Regions from separate parts of the Bradyrhizobium yuanmingense genome, predicted to be linked through region 1. Evidence: predicted binding sites of a transcription regulator. Region 1 holds the regulator's gene; the other holds the start of a gene.
What was found. The regulator PhoB, encoded in region 1, activates phosphate uptake and scavenging genes when phosphate is short. The targets are predictions, from matches to a motif close to TGTCATNNANCTGTCAT.
Positions count from the first base shown of each region.

Region 2: the regulator PhoB is predicted to act here: its motif matches at 2,149-2,165, upstream of N2605_RS14335 (DUF47 domain-containing protein).

Region 1 covers NZ_CP104173.1:7,007,674-7,014,312, reverse strand. Annotated here, with positions in the region: gene pstC (phosphate ABC transporter permease subunit PstC) at 1-882, shown strand, start outside; gene pstA (phosphate ABC transporter permease PstA) at 887-1,732, shown strand; gene pstB (phosphate ABC transporter ATP-binding protein PstB) at 1,729-2,550, shown strand; gene phoU (phosphate signaling complex protein PhoU) at 2,562-3,278, shown strand; gene phoB (phosphate regulon transcriptional regulator PhoB) at 3,301-4,008, shown strand; gene N2605_RS32545 (GcrA family cell cycle regulator) at 4,308-4,820, opposite strand; gene N2605_RS32540 (aspartate aminotransferase family protein) at 5,280-6,488, shown strand; gene argF (ornithine carbamoyltransferase) at 6,488-6,639, shown strand, end outside.
Region 2 covers NZ_CP104173.1:3,086,638-3,093,276, reverse strand. Annotated here, with positions in the region: gene sugE (quaternary ammonium compound efflux SMR transporter SugE) at 137-451, shown strand; gene N2605_RS14340 (inorganic phosphate transporter) at 444-1,448, opposite strand; gene N2605_RS14335 (DUF47 domain-containing protein) at 1,461-2,105, opposite strand; gene N2605_RS14330 (branched-chain amino acid ABC transporter permease) at 2,263-3,231, opposite strand; gene N2605_RS14325 (branched-chain amino acid ABC transporter permease) at 3,233-4,096, opposite strand; gene N2605_RS14320 (ABC transporter substrate-binding protein) at 4,172-5,392, opposite strand; gene N2605_RS14315 (ABC transporter ATP-binding protein) at 5,449-6,195, opposite strand; gene N2605_RS14310 (ABC transporter ATP-binding protein) at 6,188-6,639, opposite strand, start outside.

The DNA.
Region 1 (6,639 bases):
TCCGCGATCTCGGTGCTGCTGATTCTCGGCGGCATCATCATCTCGCTGATCGTCGGCGCCTTCCCGGCGATCCAGGAGTTCGGCATCTCCTTCCTGTGGACGCAGCGCTGGGCGCCCTCGGCCGATCCGCCGGTGCTCGGCGCGCTCGGGCCGATCTACGGCACGCTCGTCACCTCCTTCATCGCGATGCTGATCGCCATTCCCGTCGGTCTCGGCATTGCGATCTTCCTCACCGAGCTCTGCCCGCAATGGCTGCGGCGCCCGATCGGCATGGCGGTTGAGCTGCTCGCCGGCATCCCCTCGATCATCTACGGCATGTGGGGCTTCTTCGTGCTCGGCCCGTTCCTGGCCAACACCTTCCAGCCTTTCATGATCAGGGTGTTCGACGGCGTCCCCGTGCTGGGCGCGATCTTCGCAGGGCCCCCGTCCTATCTCAGCCTGTTCAACGCCGCGCTGATCCTCGCCATCATGGTGCTGCCCTTCATCACCTCGATTTCGGTCGACGTGTTCAAGACGGTGCCGCCGGTGCTGAAGGAAGCCGCCTACGGCGTCGGCTGCACCACCTGGGAGGTCGTCCGCAGCGTGGTGATCCCCTACACCCGCGTCGGCATCATCGGAGGCGTCATGCTGGCGCTGGGCCGGGCGCTCGGCGAGACCATGGCGGTGACCTTCATCATCGGCAACTCGTTCCGGATCTCCTCGTCGATCTTCGCGCCGGGCACGACGATTTCGGCGGCGATCGCCTCCGAATTTGCCGAGAGCGACGGCCTGCACCAGTCCGGCCTGATCCTGCTCGGCCTCCTGCTGTTCGTGCTGACGTTCTTCGTGCTCGCTGCCGCCCGTTTGATGCTGCTGCGCCTCGAAACCAAGGCCGGGAAGTGAAGCCATGAACCCGATCTATTCGCGCCGCCGCCGCTGGGACATCGTCATTCGCGGCCTCTGCATCGCAGCCGCCGCCTTCGGCGTCACCTGGCTCGCGCTCATCCTGGTCACGCTGCTCTACAACGGCCTGGCCGGGCTCAACCTCCAGGTCTTCACAGCTGACACGCCGCCGCCCGGATCGACCGAGGGCGGCCTGCGCAACGCCATCGTCGGCTCGTTGATCATGACCGTGATCGGCGTCGGAATCGGCGCGCCGCTCGGCCTGTTCGCCGGCACCTATCTCGCCGAGTACGGCCGCAACGACAAGCTGACCTCGGTGATCCGCTTCATCAACGACATTCTCCTGTCGGCACCCTCGATCATCATCGGCCTCTTCATCTATGGCGCGGTGGTGGTGCCGATGCGCGGCTTCTCGGCGATTGCGGGCGCGCTGGCGCTTGCCGTCATCGTGATCCCGGTCGTCGTGCGCACCACCGAAGACATGCTACTGCTGGTGCCGAATCCGTTGCGCGAAGCTGCCAGCGCGCTCGGCCTGCCGCGCTCGCTGGTGATCAAGCGCATCGCCTATCGTGCCGCGCGCTCCGGCCTCATCACCGGCGTGCTGCTGGCGACCGCCCGCGTCGCCGGCGAGACCGCGCCGCTGTTGTTCACGGCGCTGTCGAACCAGTTCTTCAGCCTCGGCCTGAACAAGACGATGGCGAACCTGCCTGTCACCATCAACAACTTCGTGCAGAGCCCCTACGAGTATTGGAAGCAACTCGCCTGGAGCGGCGCGCTGTTGATCACCCTGACCGTGCTTGCCCTTAACATTGGCGCGCGCATCCTTGGCGCCGAGAGGACTGCAAAATGAGTGAAATGTCTGTTTCCGTCAGCGCACCGTCCGTTCATCCCGGCTCGCAGCCCCTGCCCGAGGCGCCCGCCAAGGTCACGGCGCGCAACCTCAACTTCTACTACGGCGACCACCACGCGCTGAAGAACATCAACCTGGCGCTCGGCACCAACCGCGTCACGGCGTTCATCGGCCCGTCCGGCTGCGGCAAGTCCACCCTGCTGCGCATCTTCAACCGGATGTACGATCTCTATCCGGGCCAGCGCGCCGACGGTCAGCTGTTGCTCGACCATACCAACATCCTCGACCCCAAGCTCGACCTCAACCTACTCCGCGCCCGGGTCGGCATGGTGTTCCAGAAGCCGACGCCGTTCCCGATGACGATCTACGAGAACATCGCCTTCGGCATTCGTCTCTACGAGAAGATCTCCAAGTCCGAGATGGACGACCGCGTCGAGAAGGCGCTGCGCGGTGGCGCGCTGTGGAACGAGGTCAAGGACAAGCTCAATGCCTCCGGCCTGTCGCTCTCCGGCGGCCAGCAGCAGCGCCTCTGCATCGCCCGCACCGTCGCGGTGCGGCCCGAGGTGATCCTGTTTGACGAGCCCTGCTCGGCGCTCGACCCGATCTCGACCGCCAAGGTCGAGGAGCTGATCCAGGAATTGTCCGAGAACTACACGATCGCGATCGTCACCCACAACATGCAGCAGGCGGCGCGCGTTTCCGACAAGACCGCCTTCATGTATCTCGGCGAGTTGATCGAGTTCGACGACACCAGCAAGATCTTCACGTCGCCGAGCGATCGGCGCACGCAGGATTACATCACCGGCCGGTTCGGCTGAGGAGACGGAACATGGGTTCTGAACATACCGTAAAGGCTTTCGACAGCGACCTTCAGGAGCTCACCCGCCTGGTCGCCGAGATGGGCGGCATCGCCGAGCGCATGATCGTCGATTCCGTCGACGCGCTGATCCGCCGCGACGTCGCGCTCGGCCAGCGCGTCGTCGCCACCGACGTCGAGCTCGACGCGCTGCAGAAGCGCATCGAGGAGCGCGCCGTGCTCACCATCGCCCGCCGCCAGCCGATGGCCGTCGACCTGCGCGAGATCGTCGGCGCGATGCGCGTTGCGACCGATCTCGAGCGCATCGGCGATCTCGCCAAGAACATGGGCAAGCGCGTCGCGGCGCTGGAGACGGATTTCCATCCGCTCAAGCTGTTCCGCGGCCTGGAGCACATGACCGACCTCGTGCAGCAGCAGGTCAAGTCGGTACTGGACGCCTATGCCGCGCACGACCTGCCGGCGGCGATGGCGGTGTGGAAGGGCGACGAAGAAGTCGACGCCATCTGCACCTCGCTGTTCCGCGAGCTCCTCACCTACATGATGGAGGATCCGCGCAACATCTCGTTCTGCATCCACCTGATGTTCTGTGCCAAGAACATCGAGCGGATCGGCGACCACGCCACCAACATCGCCGAGACCGTGTTCTACATGATCGAGGGCCAGGCGATCACCGACAAGCGGCCGAAGGGCGACATGACGACCTTCGCCACGACGGTGCCGAACACCTGACGACTTAAGGAGCTACGACCACATGGGCGCACGCATTATGGTGGTTGAGGACGAGGAAGCTCTCACCGAGCTTCTTCGCTACAACCTCGAAGGCGACGGCTATGACGTCGAGACGGTGATGCGCGGCGATGACGCCGACACCCGCCTCAAGGAGCACATTCCCGATCTGATCGTGCTCGACTGGATGCTGCCGGGCCTGTCAGGCATCGAGCTGTGCCGGCGGCTTCGGACCCGCCCCGAGACCAAGCAGCTGCCGATCATCATGCTCACCGCGCGCGGCGAGGAGAGCGAACGGGTGCGCGGGCTCGCGACCGGCGCGGATGATTATATCGTCAAGCCGTTCTCGGTGCCGGAGCTGCTTGCGCGCGTGAAGGGCCTGCTCAGGCGTGCGAGTCCCGAGCGCCTCGCCACCGTGCTCGCCTATGGCGATATCGAGCTCGACCGCGACAAGCGCCGCGTGGCGCGCTCGGGCCGGCCGATCGATCTCGGTCCGACCGAATATCGCCTGCTGGAGTTCTTCCTGGAGCATCCCGGCCGCGTGTTCTCGCGCGAGCAGCTGCTCGACAGCGTCTGGGGCCGCGACATCTACATCGACGAGCGCACCGTCGACGTGCATATCGGCCGCCTGCGCAAGCTGCTCAATCTCGGCCGCGAGCAGGACCCGATCCGCACCGTCCGCGGCGCCGGCTACGCGCTGGACGATCGCTTCGCGAAGGCTGAGCAGACGTAAGGCGCCAGCGACAGCTGGTTTGGCGAACTGCGGCGCCGATCTCGGCCGTCATCCCGGGGCGCGCGCAGCGTGAGCCCGGGATCTCAGCGCGAGCGCTTGCGCTCTTCGCGATTAGCCACAGGACGTGGTTTGGCGAAGACTCGGAGTGACCATCTCGCGCAACGATTGCGCCCCGCGGTTACGGATCCCGCATTCGCGGGGATGACACCGGGCGATTGGGAGCCGTCATCGTATGACGGCTGCAGTCTTGGCGATCAAGCTTGGCGATCAAAGCTTGGCGATCAGGGAATTCCGCAAGCTCACCGCGTGCCCGGTTTCGGTGCTGCGCGACGGCGATCCGCTGCGGGCTGATAGGCCACGCGCGAATGCTGGGCACAATAGGGCAGGCCGGAGAGCGCCTTGCCGCCGCAGAAGAAGAAATCCGGGCTCGAGGGATCGCCGACCGGCCAGTGGCAGGTCGCCTCGTTCAATTCCAGCAGCGACAGCCGCTGGCTCATCGGCACCACGTTGTCGTAGGTAACCGGCTCGGCTTCCAACTCGACCTCGAAGGCCTGCGCCAACGCGGTGTTGCCGCGCGCGACGGGGCGGGTCACCCGCATCATATGCTGCGCGGGCCGTGCCTTGCGCGGCCGCGGCGCTGCCGATGAAGGGCTCTTGGCGCGGCCGGACAGGCCGAGCCGGTGCACCTTGCCGATCACGGCATTGCGGGTCACATTGCCGAGCTCCGCCGCGATCTGGCTGGCCGAAAGTCCGGCCTCCCAGAGCTTCTTCAGCTGCTCGACGCGATCATCGGACCAGGTCAAAACCGTCATTGCACCCTTTCCCTCGCTGCGCGCCTGCCATCCTGGGGCCTTCGCAGCGAATGCTTTAGCCTTGAAAAACCCGTGCCGTCAGAATCCCTTAAGGCTCGCCGGGCGCGCTCAAGACGCCCGAACGTTTACGCCGGTACATGAGGACTTCTGGGATCAGAACTGCTGCACGAGATGTCGTATCTGACAGTCCAAACGCTACAATATGGCGTGACTCCCGCGCAAGAGTCCGCCGACTCGCTTCCACATGTTCCGTGGTGAAAAACCCGCAAAATCGGCACCGCAAGACTACGGAATCAGCGTTTCGCGAGGCTTTCCGGGCGGCATTGACACCCGTCTTGCCAGGCATAAGATAGTGCCACGTGCCGCCCTTAAAAGGCGGCACGTTTCGTTTTCCGGGGCCGGTCGATGGTGCGTCGCGCAATGCATGCCTCACACCGTCCGCAACATTCAAGTGACGTCATGACTAACAGCGCAGCGCCGCATTTGCTCCCCGTTTTCGCCAGGGCCGACCTCGGTTTCGAGCGCGGCGAAGGCTGCTGGCTGATCGCGACCAACGGCGATCGCTATCTCGATTTCACCTCGGGTGTCGCGGTGAATGCGCTCGGCCATGTCCATCCCGCGCTGGTCAAGGCGTTGCAGGAGCAGGCGACCAAGCTCTGGCACATGTCGAACCTGTTCCAGAGCCCTGACGGCGAGAAGCTCGCAAGCCGCCTCTGCAATGAGAGCTTTGCGGACTTCGTGTTCTTCTGCAATTCCGGCGCCGAGGCGCTGGAAGGCGTGATCAAGCTGGTGCGCCACCATCACTTCTCCAAGGGGCATCCGGAGCGTTACCGCATGATCACCTTCGAGGGTGCCTTCCATGGCCGCACGCTGGCGACGCTCGCCGCCACCGGCTCTGCGAAATATCTCGAGGGCTTCGGTCCGCCGATGGACGGCTTCGATCAGGTGCCGCACGGCGACCTCGACGCCGTGAAGAAGGCGATTGGTCCGCACACCGCCGGCATTCTCATCGAGCCGATCCAGGGCGAGGGTGGCGTTCGTTCTGCACCTCACGCCTTCCTGAGGGCGCTGCGCGAACTCTGTAACGAGCGCGGCCTGTTGCTCGCCTTCGACGAGGTGCAGACCGGCATGGGCCGCACCGGCGAGCTCTTTGCCTACAAGCGCACCGGCGTCACACCGGATGTGATGTCGCTCGCCAAGGCGCTCGGCGGCGGCTTTCCGATCGGTGCGGTGCTGGCGACCGCGGACGCGGCGGCCGGCATGGGGCCCGGCTCGCACGGCTCCACCTTCGGCGGCAATCCGCTCGCGATCTCGGCTGCCAACGCCGTGCTCGATGTCATGCTCAAGCCCGGCTTCTTCGACCACGTGCAGAAGATGTCGCTGCTGCTCAAGCAGAAGCTCGCCTCCGTGATCGATCGTCATCCCGAAATCGTCAGCGAGGTGCGCGGCGAGGGCCTGCTGATCGGTATCAAGGCGGTGGTGCCCTCGGGCGATCTCGTCGCGGCGCTGCGCGCCGAAAAGCTGCTCACCGTCGGGGCCGGCGACAATGTCGTGCGCTTCCTGCCGCCCCTGATCGTCACGGAAGCGGAGATCGAGGACAGCGTCGGCCGGTTAGAGCGCGCCTGCGCTGCGATCTCCTCCAGCCAGACCAAGCGGGCGGCAAGCTGATGAGCACGACGCCCAACAAAGCTCCCAAGCACTTCCTGGACATCAACGAGCTGCCGCTCTCGGAGCTCAAGAGCATGCTCGCCGCCTCTTCCGCCATGAAGGCGAAGCAGAAGGCGCAGCAGCCGGTCAGGCCGCTCGAGGGCAAGACGCT
Region 2 (6,639 bases), 3.9 Mb from region 1:
AACGGGCCTGATCAAGCCTCATTTGGTGATTGCGAAGGTTTCCGGCCAGCCCCATATCCCCGTTTTGGGAGGACGACCTCCCTGCCCATCAGCACACCAGCCGCGGGGACGACCCTGCCTTGAATGGAGGGTCGTCATGGCCTGGAGCATCCTGTTCGTCGCCGGTCTCCTCGAGATCACCTGGGCCATCGGCCTGAAATACACCGAGGGCTTTAGCAAGCTTGTCCCGTCCGCGGTCACGCTCGCGGCCATGGCCGGCAGCGTCATCCTGCTCGGATTTGCGCTCAAATCCCTGCCCGTCGGAACCGCCTATGCGGTCTGGACCGGCATCGGCGCGGTCGGCACCGCGACGCTCGGCATGGTTCTGTTCGGCGAGCCGGCGACGGCCTTCCGCCTCGCCAGCATCGGCCTGATCGTCGCCGGCATCATCGGACTGAAGCTCGTCACTTGACGAGCTGGACCACCCACCAGGTCAGCGCGGCCACGATGCCTGAGGCCGGGATCGTGATCACCCAGGCATAGACGATGGAGCTTGCGACGTTCCAGCGCACGGCCGAGACGCGGCGGGCGGCGCCGACGCCGACGATGGCGCCGGTGATGGTGTGGGTGGTCGAGACAGGAACCCCGAGGTAGGTCGCCATGAACAGAGTCACCGCGCCCCCGGTCTCGGCGCAAAAGCCCTGCATCGGGGTCAATTTCGTGATGCGCAGGCCCATGGTGCGGACGATGCGCCAGCCGCCCATCAGCGTGCCCAGCGCCATCGCCGCCTGGCACGACAGCACCACCCAGAACGGCACCGAGAACTCGCTGCCGAGATGGCCCTGCGAATAGAGCAACACCGCGATGATGCCCATGGTCTTCTGCGCGTCGTTGCCGCCATGGCCGAGCGAATAGAGCGACGCGGAGACGAATTGCAGGATGCGGAAGGCGCGGTCGACCGCGAACGGCGTCGAGCGCACCGAGGCCCAGGACACGATCGCAACCAGCGCCATTGCGAGCAGGAAGCCAACCAGCGGCGACAGCACGATGGCCAACACGGTCTTGGACAGGCCGCTCCACACCGCGGCCGAAATACCGGCCTTGGCCAAGCCGCCGCCGACTAGCCCGCCGATCAGCGCGTGCGACGACGACGATGGAATGCCGAGCGCCCAGGTCACGAGGTTCCAGACGATGGCGCCGACGAGGGCTGCGAAGATCACCTGGGCGTCGACGACCGCGGGATCGATGATGCCTGTGCCGATGGTCTGGGCGACGTGCAGCCCGAACACCAGGAACGCGATGAAATTGAAGAACGCGGCCCAAAACACCGCGAATTGCGGCCGCAGCACTCGGGTCGAGACGATGGTCGCGATCGAATTGGCGGCGTCGTGCAGGCCGTTCAGGAAGTCGAACAGCAGAGCGACGGCGATCAAGCCGACCAGGACGGGAAAAGCCAACGCAGCATCCACGGCGGCCCTGCCCTACACTTGCTCGATGACGATGCTGTTGATCTCGTTGGCGACGTCGTCGAAGCGGTCGGCGACCTTCTCGAGATGGTCGTAAATCTCGACGCCTACGATGAAGTCCATCGCATTGCCGTCGCGATGCTTGAGGAACAGCTCCTTCAGGCCGATGTCGTGGAGATCGTCGACACGGCCCTCGAGCTTGCCGAGCTCCTCGGTGATCGCGGTCAGCATGGCGACGTTCTTGCCGATCTCCTGCATCAGCGGCAGCGCACGGCCGACCAGATTGGCGCATTCGATCAAGAGTCCGCCGATCTCGCGCATCGGCGGCTCGAAACTGCGCACCTCGAACAGCATCACGGCCTTGGCCGTCTGCTGCATCTGGTCGATGGCATCGTCCAGCGACGTGATCAGGTTCTTGATGTCGCCGCGGTCGAACGGGGTGATGAAGGTGCGGCGCACCGCCGTCAGCACCTCGCGGGTGATATTGTCGGCGTCGTTCTCGAACTGGTTGACGCGCTGGCAATAGACCGGCGTCTCCTCGCCCCCGTTGAGCATGCCCTGGAGCGCGACCGCGCCCTGGATCACGGTCTGGGCATGGCGGTCGAACAGGTCGAAGAACCGCTCTTCCCTGGGCAGGAACGCACGAAACCATCGCATCATGGGGACAAACTACCGGTTGGAAAATGGTCAGGCCCGCAAGGGCTGTCACAAAACTGTCATAGACCATTTTCGATCCGCGCGCGTGTCGCCTCACGCCCGCGGAGCCGGATCATCCACCGCTTTCATGCATCAATGAAACTGATGCAATACCAGTTACTTAGAGCGATCGCCGGAAGTAATGCGCGATTTCGCCGACGACGCCGCGGCGGAAGGTGAGCACGCAGACCACGAAGATCGCGCCTTGGATCACCGTCACCCACTGGCCGAAGCCGGCCAGATATTGCTGCATGGCGATGATCACGAAGGCGCCGACCACGGGACCGAAAACGGTGCCGAGCCCGCCGACCAGCGTCATCAGCACGACCTCGCCCGACATCGTCCAGTGCACGTCGGTGAGCGAAGCGTTCTGCGCCACGAACACCTTCAGCGCACCGGCAAGTCCGGCGAGCGTCCCCGACAGCACGAAGGCCAGGAACTTGTATTGGTCGGTGCGGTAGCCGAGCGAGATCGCGCGCTGCTCGTTCTCGCGGATCGATTTCAGCACCTCGCCGAACGGCGAGTTGATGATGCGGAAGATCAGGAGGAAGCCGGCGAGGAAGCCGACCAGCACGACATAGTACAGCACCGTCGGCTTGGACAGATCGAGCACGCCGAACATGCGTCCCTGCGGGATGCCCTGGATGCCGTCCTCACCATGGGTGAACGGGGCCTGGAGATAGATGAAGTACAGGAGCTGCGACAGCGCCAGCGTGATCATCGAGAAATAGATGCCCTGGCGTCGGATCGAGATGTAGCCGGTGACGATCGAGAGCACGAACGCCGCGGCGACGCCGACGAGAATGCCGAGCTCGGGCGGCAGCGCCCAGACCTTCAGCGCATGCGCGCTGCAATAGCCGGCCGTGCCCAGAAACATCGCGTGGCCGAACGACAGCAAGCCGCCATAGCCGACCAGCAGATTGAAGGCGCAGGCGAGCAGCGCAAAGCACAGCGCCTGCATCACGAAGAACGGATAGACGCCCGTGAACGGCACCGCTGCGAGCAGCAGCGCCATCACTGCGAATACAATCATCTCGTCGCGCATTGCGCGCGGGGTCACAGGAAGCGTGTCGTCCGTCAGGGTTGTCATCTCAGGCCGCCCTTCCCGTCAATCCCGTCGGCTTCACCAGCAGCACCAGCACCATCAGCACGAACACGACGGTGTTGGAGGCCTCGGGGTAGAAATACTTGGTCAGGCCCTCGATCACGCCGAGCGCAAAGCCGGTGATGATGGAGCCCATGATCGAGCCCATGCCGCCGATCACCACCACCGCGAACACGACGATGATGAGGTCGGCACCCATCAGCGGCCGCACCTGGTTGATCGGCGCCGAGAGCACGCCGGCAAGCGCGGCAAGGCCGACGCCGAGACCGTAAGTGAGCGTGATCATGCGCGGCACGTTGATGCCGAAGGCACGCACCAGCGTCGGATTTTCAGTGGCGGCGCGCAGGTAGGCGCCGAGCTGCGTCTTCTCGATGAGAAACCAGGTCGCAAGGCACACCGCCAGCGAGAACACGACGACCCAGCCGCGGTAGATCGGCAGGAACATGAAGCCGAGATTCATGCCGCCCCTGAGCTGCTCGGGAATGGCGTAAGGCAGGCCCGAGGAGCCGAAATAGTTCTGGAACACGCCCTGCACGATCAGCGCGATGCCGAAGGTCAGGAGCAGGCCGTAGAGATGATCGAGCCCGGTTAGCCATTGCAGCATGGTCCGTTCCAGGATCATGCCGAAGATGCCGACGATGATCGGCGCCAGCAGCAGCGCCCACCAATAATTGATGCCACCAAGGTTCAACAGGAAATAGGCGACGAAGGCGCCCATCATGTAGAGCGCGCCGTGGGCGAAATTGATGATGTTGAGCATGCCGAAGATGACGGCAAGCCCGAGACTGAGCAGCGCGTAGAACGAGCCGTTGATCAGTCCCACCAGTAGCTGAGCGTAGAGAGCCTGCATCGATCCCGCACCCGGTCCCTTCTATTCCTCAAAGACAGGCCGGCGCCGTTGCGCGCCGGCCCGCATCGTTCACCGTTACTTCTTCACCAGCGGACAGGCGCTTTCCGACAGCGGCCGGAAGGCCAGGTCGCCGGGGGTCGTGCCGATCAGCTTGTAATAGTCCCAGGGGCCCTTGGATTCCTCGGGCTTCTTGACCTCGAACAGATAGGCCGGATGCAGCTTGCGACCGTCCGCACGGATCGTTCCCTTGCCGAACAACGCATCGTCGGTCGGCATCTCCTTCATCTTGGCGACCACCTTGGCCCCGTCATGCGGATTGCCGCCCATCGCCTCCAGCGCCTTGAAGTAGTGCAGCAGGCCCGAATAGACGCCGGCCTGCACCATCGAGGGCATCGCCTTGTTCTTCATCCGCTCGGAAAAGCGTTTGGAGAAGGCGCGCGTGCCGTCGTTCATGTCCCAATAGAAGGTCTCGGTGAAATTCAAGCCCTGCGCCACCTTCAGACCGAGCGAGTGCACGTCGGTGATGAAGAGCAGCAGACCCGCAAGCTTCTGGCCGCCCGAGACGATGCCGAACTCGGACGCCTGCTTGATGGTGTTGGTGGTGTCGCCGCCGGCATTCGCCATGCCGATGATCTTGGCTTTGGAGGCCTGCGCCTGAAGCAGGAAGGACGAGAAGTCAGCGGTATTCAGGGGATGCTTGACGTTGCCGATCACCTTGCCGCCCGACTTCACCACCACCGCGGCGGTGTCGCGCTCGAGGGCATGGCCAAAGGCGTAGTCCGCGGTGAGAAAATACCAGGTGTCGCCGCCCGCCTTCACCAGCGCCTGCCCGGTACTGTTGGCCAGCATATAGGTATCATAGACCCAGTGGACCGTATTCGGCGAGCATTGCGCGTTGGTGAGATCCGACGTCGCCGCACCTGTGTTGATCAGGATGGAATTCTTCTCTTTGACGATATTGTTCACCGCCAGCGCAACGCCGGAGTTCAGGACATCCATGAAGATGTCGACCTTCTCGACGTCGATCCATTGCCGAGCAATCGTGGAGCCGATGTCGGGCTTGTTCTGATGGTCGGCGGAGATCAGGTCGAGCTTCCAGCCCTTGGCAGCGAGCCCGGAATCCTCGATCGCCATCTGTGCGGCGACGGTCGAGCCGGCGCCACCGAGATCGGCATAAAGTCCTGAATTGTCGGTCAGCACGCCGATCTTGATGTTCTTGTCCTGCGCGACCGCGCCGCCTGCCGCGCCGAGCGCCAGGGCCGTCCCGAGCAACATTGCCGAAATGCTGTGCTTCATAATCCGACCTCCCAATATTCCTTTGATAGTTACTCTCGATCGTCCGGCCTGCTCGGCTACACACCGAGATAGGTGTGGAGCTTGTCCATGTTGGCGGCAAGCTCCGAATTGGAAAACCCGTCAATGATCTTGCCGTGCTCGACTACGTAATAGCGGTCGGCGACGGTGGAAGCGAAGCGGAAGTTCTGCTCGACCAGGAGGATCGTGAAGCCCTCCTTCTTGAGCCGCGCAATGGTATGGCCGATCTGCTGGATGATGACGGGTGCAAGACCCTCGGTCGGCTCGTCCAGCATCAGGAAGCTCGCGCCGGTGCGTAGGATGCGCGCGATCGCCAGCATCTGCTGCTCGCCGCCCGACAGCTTGGTGCCCTGGCTGTTCAGCCGCTCCTTCAGGTTCGGGAACAGCTCGAAGATCTGGTCGAGCGGCAAACCGCCTTCGCGGACAACCGGCGGCAGCATCAAATTCTCGCGGACGTCGAGGCTGGAGAATATGCCCCGCTCTTCCGGACAGAAGGCGACGCCCATGCGCGCGATCTTGTCGGAGGTCGCGCGGATGATCTCCTGGTTGTTGAACTTCACCGAGCCGGTGCGCTTGCCGATGATGCCCATGATCGACTTCAGCGTCGTCGTCTTGCCGGCGCCGTTGCGCCCGAGCAGGGTGACGACCTCGCCCGCGTTCACGTCGAAGTTGATCCCGTGCAGGATGTGAGACTCGCCGTACCAGGCTTCCAAGTTGCGGACTTGCAGGATATTCCCGCCAGTCGCAGCCCTGGCCGGAGCCTCGGCGATCGCTGTATCAGGCATGACCGGCTCCCAGGTAAGCTTCCTTGACGCGCTCGTCCTTGGTGAGCTCGGAGTAGTGGCCTTGCGCGAGCACCTGCCCGCGCGTCAGCACGGTGATGATATCGGAGAGGTTGGCCACGACGCTTAAGTTATGCTCGACCATCAGGATGGTGTATTTCGCGGAGATGCGCTTGATCAGCGCCGCGATCTTGTCGATGTCCTCGTGGCCCATGCCGGCCATCGGCTCGTCGAGCAGCATCATCTCCGGGTCGAGCGCCAGCGTGGTCGCAATCTCAAGTGCACGCTTGCGCCCATAGGGCATCTCGACCGCCGGCGTGTTGGCAAACTCGTTGAGGCCGACATCGTTCAACAGCTCGCGCGCGCGGTCGTTGAAGCGGTTGAGCACCGACTTGGAGCGCCAGAAATCGAACGAAGAGCCATGCTGGCGCTGCAGCGCGACACGGA